One region of the Microbacterium sp. MMO-35 genome, then DNA from elsewhere that is predicted to be linked to it. Evidence: predicted binding sites of a transcription regulator. Region 1 holds the regulator's gene; the other holds the start of a gene.

Region 1 (3,832 bases):
CGCCCAGTCCCTCACGGCGAAGCCGATGAAGGGCATGCTGACGGGTCCCGTCACGATCCTGGCGTGGTCGTTCGTGCGCGACGACCAGCCGCTCGCGGAGACCGCGAACCAGGTGGCGCTGGCGCTGCGCGACGAGATCGCCGATCTCGAGGCCGCCGGCATCGGCGTGATCCAGGTCGACGAGCCGGCGCTGCGCGAGCTGCTGCCGCTCAAGAAGGCCGACCAGCCGGCCTACCTCGACTGGTCCGTCGCCTCGTTCCGTCTCTCCACCGCCGGTGCGGAGACCGCCACGCAGGTGCACACCCACCTCTGCTACTCGGAGTTCGGCGTGGTCATCGACGCGATCCGCGCTCTGGACGCCGACGTGACGTCGATCGAGGCCGCCCGCAGCCGCATGGAGGTCGTCACCGACATCGCCGCCTCGGGCTTCGACCACGGCATCGGCCCGGGCGTCTACGACATCCATTCGCCGCGCGTGCCGGAGACCGCCGAGATCGAGACGCTGCTGCGTCGCGCCGTCGAGGAGATCCCCACGCGTCAGCTCTGGGTCAACCCGGACTGCGGCCTGAAGACGCGTGGCTACGAGGAGACCAACGCCTCGCTGCGCAACATCGTCGAGGCCACCCGTCGCGTCCGCGAGGACGTGTCGGTCGCGGTCTGACCGTGTAGGTCGTCCTGCTCGTCGAGGCCCCCTCACAGCGCCGAGGCCCCCTCTCAGATCCGGATCTGAGAGGGGGCCTCGGTGCGCAGAGGGGGTATCGGCGCGGATGGCGCGATGGCGCGATGGCGCGATGGCGCGTGAGGATCAGACCGCGCGCAGCACGGCCACGACCTTGCCCAGCACGGTCGCGTCATCGCCCAGGATGGGCTCGAACGCGCTGTTGCGCGGCAGCAGCCACACGTGACCGTCGCGGCGGCGGAACGTCTTGACGGTGGCCTCGCCGTCGAGCATCGCGGCGACGATCTCGCCGTTCTCGGCCGTGCCCTGGGAGCGCACGACCACCCAGTCCCCGTCGCAGATCGCGGCGTCGATCATCGACTCGCCGGAGACCTTCAGCATGAACAGGTCGCCCTTGCCGACGAGCTGGCGGGGGAGGGGGAAGATCTCCTCGACCTGCTGCTCCGCCGTGATCGGCACACCCGCCGCGATCCGGCCGACGAGCGGCACCAGGGCCGCGTCGCCGACCGACGGCGCCGTGTCGGCGGGGTTCTCCGTGGAGGTCCCCGGGAGGTCGATCAGCACCTCCATGGCGCGGGTCTTGCCGGCGTCGCGGCGCAGGTAGCCGCTCAGCTCGAGCTGGCCGAGCTGATGCGTCACGCTGCTCAGCGACTTGAGGCCGACGGCGTCGCCGATCTCGCGCATGCTCGGCGGGTAGCCGTACCGGGCGATCGAGGTCTGGATGACCTCGAGGATCGCCATCTGCTTCGCACTGAGGCTCTTGCGGCGCCGCGTCCGCGGGGCCTCGGAGCCGGGGGTCGCGCCGTCGCTCATGCCATCTCCTTCGTGTGCGTCCGGCCTTCGCGGAGCCGTTCGATCCCGCCTGTCCGGGGGCGGCGGTTCGAATGTCGGTGGTCCGTGATGGGGTCTTGTTATCGAAACCGTATCCGAGACCGGAGCGGAATCGGTAGATCTGTTCGAGCGTGTCGATGAATTCGGATCCCCGATTTTCGAAGAACGCTTGACAGATGTTCGAACTCGAAAGTAGTTTCGGAACGTAGGTTCGCCTCTCCAGAGGCCCAGACCCCCGGAAGCTCACACAGAGGAGCTATCGGGATCCGGGGAGAGGCGGACCCGCACACAACAGAGGAGAAGCACCATGAGCAGCATCACCTTCGCCGCACCGGTCCCCGCCACGCGTCTGCGGATCACCGCCCGCGGTCGGCGCGTGCTGGCGGCGCTGGTCGCGCTGCCGGTGGCCGCCGGGATCGCCTTCGCCGCACTGAGCGGGGGATCGGCTCTCGCCTCGGGCGAGCACACCGCGGGAGGCGCGTTCGCGACGGTCACGGTGCAGCCCGGGGACACGCTGTGGTCGATCGCGGGCGAGATCGCACCCGACGCGGATCCGCGCGACGTCGTGGCTGACATCTCCCAGCTCAACATGATCGGCGGCGGCGTGATCGAGGTCGGTCAGCACCTGGCGATCCCCGCGCAGTACAGCGCGACGCAGCGCTGACTCGCACCGCGCCGGACTCGGCACCCGTGCTCCGCCGGAGCTCTGCAACCGCCGACATCTGTGCGCCGGTGCACATCCGAGCCGCCTAGCATGGCAGGGTGACTGCCTCGCTCGACGACTTACCCCTTCGTGACGACCTCCGCGGGCTCCGCCCGTATGGAGCCCCGCAGGCGCCGCTGCCCGTGGCGCTGAACGTGAACGAGAACACCCATCCGGTGCCCGAGAGCGTCGCGAGCGACATCCTCGACGACATCGCGGTGGCGCTGCGCGACGTGAACCGCTACCCGGACCGCGAGTTCACCGAGCTCCGGGAGGCGTTCGCGGGCTACCTCGGCCACGGCCTCGAAGCCTCGAACATCTGGGCGGGCAACGGATCCAACGAGGTGCTCCAGCACATCCTCCAGGCGTTCGCCGGTCCCGGGCGCACGGTTTTCGGCTTCGCCCCGACGTACTCGATGTACCCCCTGCTGGCCCAGGGGACGGGTGCGACCTGGGTCGCCGGCACGAGGCACCCCGACTACGAGATCACCGTCGACGAGGCGGTCGCGCAGGTGCGCGAGCACGACCCCGACGTGATCCTGCTCTGCGCGCCGAACAACCCCACCGGGACGCCCCTTCCGCTCGAGGTGGTCGAGGCCGTCTACGACGCCGCCCGCGGCATCGTCATCGTGGACGAGGCGTACCAGGAGTTCGCTCCCAAGGACTCGCCCTCCGCGCTGTCCCTGCTCGACGGGCGGCCGCGGCTGGCCGTCTCGCGCACGATGAGCAAGGCCTTCGCCTTCGCCGGGGCGCGGGTCGGCTACCTCGCCGCGGACCCCGCGTTCATCGACGCGCTCCGTCTGGTGCGGCTGCCCTACCACCTCAGCGCGCTGACCCAGGCGGCGGCGATCGCGGCGCTGCGCAACGCGCCGATCATGCTGGGGATGGTCGATGAGATCGTCTCCCAGCGGGATCGCATCACCGCGACCCTCGAGGCGCTGGGATACGCACCGCATCGCTCCTGGTCGAACTTCGTGCTGTTCGGCGGCGTGACCGACCCCGCCGCGACCTGGCGCGCGCTCTACGACAAGGGGGTCCTGATCCGTGATGTCGGGATCCCGAATCACCTGCGCGTCACGGCCGGCACCGAGGCCGAGACCACCGCGTTCCTGGACGCGCTCGCCTCGATAGGATCGGCCTCATGACCGCTCGTTCCGCCCGCCGCACCCGCTCCACCTCCGAGTCGACGATCGAGCTCGAGCTGAACCTGGACGGCACCGGTCAGAGCCACATCGACACCTCGGTGCCCTTCTTCGATCACCTGCTCACCGCGTTCGCGAAGCACTCGCTGACCGACCTCACGGTGCGCGCCTCGGGCGACATCCACATCGACGCGCACCACACGGTGGAGGACGTCGCGATCGTGCTCGGCCAGGCGATCCGGGAGGCCCTCGGCGACAAGAGCGGGATCTCCCGCTACGGCGATGCACTCGTGCCCCTGGACGAGGCGCTCGTGCAGGCCGTCGTCGACATCTCCGGGCGGCCGTACCTCGTGCACGAGGGCGAGCCGGCGGGCTACGAGCACCACCTCATCGGCGGTCACTTCACGGGTTCCCTCGTGCGGCACGTCTTCGAGGCCATCGCCTACAACGCCGCCCTCACCGTGCACGTGCGCGTGA
Region 2 (3,832 bases), on a different contig from region 1:
TTCTGCTCGGGGGTGCCCATATGCACGAGGTAGGGGACGGCCAGGTCGTCCTGGATCCCGAAGGCCCCGGCCAGCGACCCCGCACCTGCGGCGATGACCTCCTCCATCACGATGGTGCGGAAGCGGTAGTCCTGCAGCATGCCGGCCCCGCCGAACTCCTCGGGCACGGAGAGCCCGATCAGGCCGGCCTCGCCCGCCGCGAGCATGGTCGCGCGATCGATCTCGCCGGCCGCCTCCCAGCGGTCGATGGTCTCGTTCGTGACGTGGCGGCCGATGAAGTCCTTGACGAGACCCCGGAAAGCCTCGTGATCCTCGTCGTAGATGTCGCGTTCCATCGCGCTCCTCCAGATCGTTGATGCGTCTTCGCACTGGCGATCCTATGCGGGATCCCGCGGATCCCGGCGTCGATTGTGGGAATGCATCCCACCCTGCGTGAGACTCCGTGTCACGTTTGTGCGATGGGTCCATACCCCGGACCGGGCGGCCCCGCGCGGCCGGTCAGCCGGGGTACGCCGGGGCCGCGGGGAGCCCGAAGAACTGCTCGAGGGTGGCGTAGCCGCCGTCGTGATAGGCCGTCGCGAGCGGCACGCCGAGGTAGCGCAGGTGCCAGGGCTCGGGGTCGTAGCCGGTGACCCCCGTCTGTCCGGCCCCGTAGCGGACGATGAAGCCGTACTGCCAGGCGTTCTGCGCGACCCAGGCGCCGGCGTCGGTGCCGCCGAACGAGTCGATGCTGCCGCAGCCGCCCGCGCAGGAGACGACGTCCGCGGCGAGCCCGGTCTGATGCTCGCTGTGTCCGGGACGGGCGGAGAGCGCGTCCCCCTGCGCCTGTCCGTACTGCGCGATCTGCCCGGAGTAGGTCTGCACCTGGGTGTCGTAGGAGCGGTAGCCGCTGGCGAGCGCGATCGTCCCGACGCCCGCGGCATCCGCGGCGGCGGACAGCTGGTCGAGCGCCTGGGCCGTGTCCGCGCGGAGGGAGCCGGCGCCGTCCACCGACAGCGCGACGTCCCCGAACGAGGACGGCGCGAACGTCACCGGGTTCAGGGGGCGCGCCTTGTTCACCACGACCCAGTCGCGGTGCGGATCGGACAGGTCGACGCACGGCGCGTTCCCCGTCGCCACGGCGCCGCGGAACGCGGCACCCCCGCCGAACGCCGACACCACCGCGTCATCCCCGCCCGAGGCCAGCGCCTGCTGCACCGCGGCCTGCCCGCACGGGTCCGCGACGGCGACGGCGCGCAGCCGCACCGCGGGCAGGCTCGTCGCGGCCTCGGGCATCTCGATCCCCGCCGCCGCGGCGACCGGATCCGGATCCTCGGCCGCGCCGGCGGGACCGTTCTGCGCCGAGCCGTCGGCGAGCGACCAGAGCGCGCCGATCAGCGCGACAGCCAATCCGATCGTGACGAACAACAGCAGCACCACGCGCGAATGCATGCCGCGAGAGCGTGTCGGGTGCCTCGGGTATGCCACGGCTCCATTCTCACCGCCCGACCTGAAGATCTCCCATCCTCGAATCTTTCTCCCCATTGACCTTGACCCACTATCGTTCTTATGTTCGAATATCGTCATGAGATGGCAGGGGCAGAGGATCGACGACACCGACGCGCAGGCGCTGCCGGGCATGGAGAACCGCACCGGATTCCTGCGGACGGTGACGACGCCGGAGTTCGCGGGGATGACCTTCCACGAGGTGCTGGCGAAGTCGGCGCTGAACCACGTGCCCGGTCCGTCGAAGATGCCCTTCTCCTGGACGGTCAACCCGTATCGCGGCTGCAGTCATGCCTGCGTCTACTGCTTCGCCCGGGGGACGCACACCTACCTGGATCTGGATGCGGGGCGCGACTTCGACTCGCAGATCGTCGTCAAGGTGAATGTGGTCGAGACGCTCGAGAAGGAGCTGCGCCGGGGATCCTGGAGGCACGAGACGGTGGCCCTCGGGACCAACACGGATCCGTATCAGCGCGCGGAGGGGCGGTACCGGCTCATGCCGGGGATCATCCGCGCGCTCGCGGACTCCGGTACGCCGTTCTCGGTGCTCACCAAGGGCACGCTGATCCGCCGCGACATCCCGGTGCTCGTCGAAGCCGCGACCCGCGTGCCGGTCGACGTGCAGCTGTCGATCGCGATGTTCGACGAGACGCTGCGCGAGGCGATCGAGCACGGGGCGCCGTCGACCCAGGCGCGACTCGACACGGTGCGGGCCCTCAGCGACGCCGGATTCCGGGTGGGGGTGTTCCTGATGCCGATCCTGCCGCATCTCACCGATTCGGTGGCCGCGATCGACGATGCGCTGCGACGGATCAAGGAGGCGGGCGCCGATCACGTGATCTACGGAGCGCTGCACCTGCGGCCCGGCGTGAAGCCGTGGTTCCTCCAGTGGCTCTCCGAGCATCGGCCCGACCTGCTGTCGTCGTATCGGGCACTGTACCCGGGTGCGGCCGCCGAGGCCCCGAAGGACTACCGGCAGTGGCTCGGCCGGCGCGTCAAGCCGCTGATCCGACTGCACGGTCTCGAGGCGCTGCATTCCGAGGACCGTCCCGCCCGCGCACGCGGAACGGCTCCGGTGCGCGCTGTGCGCGCACCGGAGCCGTCGGCGACCCTGTTCTGACGTCCGCGGCCTCCGCCGCGCTGCCGGATCCGGGCTCAGTACCAGTTCGTGGCCTGCGAGTGACCCCAGGCCGAGCACGGAGTGCCGTACACGCTGGAGATGTAGCCGAGGCCCCACTTGATCTGCGTGGTCGCGTTGGTGGCCCAGTCGTCGGCGATGGTCGCCATCTTGTCGCCCGGCAGCGCCTGCGGGATGCCGGTCGCACCGGACGGGTTGTAGGCCTGGTAATCCCAACCCGACTCCTTGTTCCACAGCGAGTTCAGGCACTGGAACTGGTCATCGCCCCAGCCGTACTCGCTGGCCATCAGCTGCTGCGCGGTGGCGCGGGCACCGTCCGGGGTGTTCGCGGCAGCCTGCGCCTCCGCGGCTGCCTGGGCCTCCGCGGCGGCCTGGGCCGCGGCCGCGTCCGCCGCCTGCTTCTGCGCGACGGCGTTGTTCAGGTTGCCGCGCACCTCGGTCACCTGCGCTTCGACCTTCTCCGAGTAGTCGGCGACCGCGACGGCGAGGTCGGTGTGCACGGCGGCCTTGTCGGACGCCGCGTCGGACAGCACCTCGTGCGCCGAGCGGAGACCGGTCACGTCGACGATCTTGCGCCCCTGCCCGAGATCGAGCCCCGACGCCTTCACGTCGGCGTTCACGGCGGCGGCATCGCTCATCGCGGTCTTCGCGGTGTCGAGCGCGGCGCGCACCTGCGAGCGCTGGTTGTAGGCGGTCACGTCGTCGACCTGGGCGATCGCCGGAGCGGCGGCGGCGACGGTCGGCGCGACGAGCACGGCCCCGCCGACGGCGAGGGCTCCGAGCACGGCGGCGGCGCCGACGATGGTGACGGTCTTGCGACGGGCAGAGCGGAAGAACGGGTTTCTCGACATGACGAAGTAACGATCCTTGAAGTCCTCGGGGCCGCTCGGGTAGCGGCGCAACGCCCTCGGGTCGGGCGTACAAGGTAACGATCCTGCATCACTGTTCCTGGGAGCCCACCGAGGATCCCGAGATGTAGCAAGATATTTTGCTCGAATTCCTAGGTTCGGATCCACGCGGTCGTCGGGGCCCTGTTGCGGCCGTCTCGACCCGATGTCAGTGCCGGCCGATACCGTCGCCCCATGGTGAACCTCCGCCCCTGGCAACCCGGAGACCGACCGCTGCTCGATGCCTTCAACACCCCGGAGATGACGGCGCATCTCGTCACGACCGAGAGCGCGGAGGAGCTGGAGCAGCGACATCTCCGCT

What was found. Region 1 encodes LexA, which represses DNA repair genes until DNA is damaged. Its sites were predicted from a motif close to TCGAACANNTGTTCGA; they were not measured.
Region 2: the regulator LexA is predicted to act here: its motif matches at 1,541-1,556, upstream of WFJ01_RS13035 (Rv2578c family radical SAM protein).

The regions. Positions count from the first base shown of each region.
Region 1 is NZ_JBBCVH010000013.1:26,902-30,733, forward strand. Features, by position in the region: gene metE (5-methyltetrahydropteroyltriglutamate--homocysteine S-methyltransferase) at 1-661, shown strand, start outside; gene lexA (transcriptional repressor LexA) at 806-1,492, opposite strand; gene WFJ01_RS17765 (LysM peptidoglycan-binding domain-containing protein) at 1,818-2,174, shown strand; gene WFJ01_RS17770 (histidinol-phosphate transaminase) at 2,273-3,358, shown strand; gene hisB (imidazoleglycerol-phosphate dehydratase HisB) at 3,355-3,832, shown strand, end outside.
Region 2 is NZ_JBBCVH010000005.1:320,941-324,772, reverse strand. Features, by position in the region: gene WFJ01_RS13045 (acyl-CoA dehydrogenase family protein) at 1-335, opposite strand, end outside; gene WFJ01_RS13040 (M15 family metallopeptidase) at 499-1,431, opposite strand; gene WFJ01_RS13035 (Rv2578c family radical SAM protein) at 1,565-2,605, shown strand; gene WFJ01_RS13030 (phospholipase) at 2,641-3,474, opposite strand; gene WFJ01_RS13025 (GNAT family N-acetyltransferase) at 3,706-3,832, shown strand, end outside.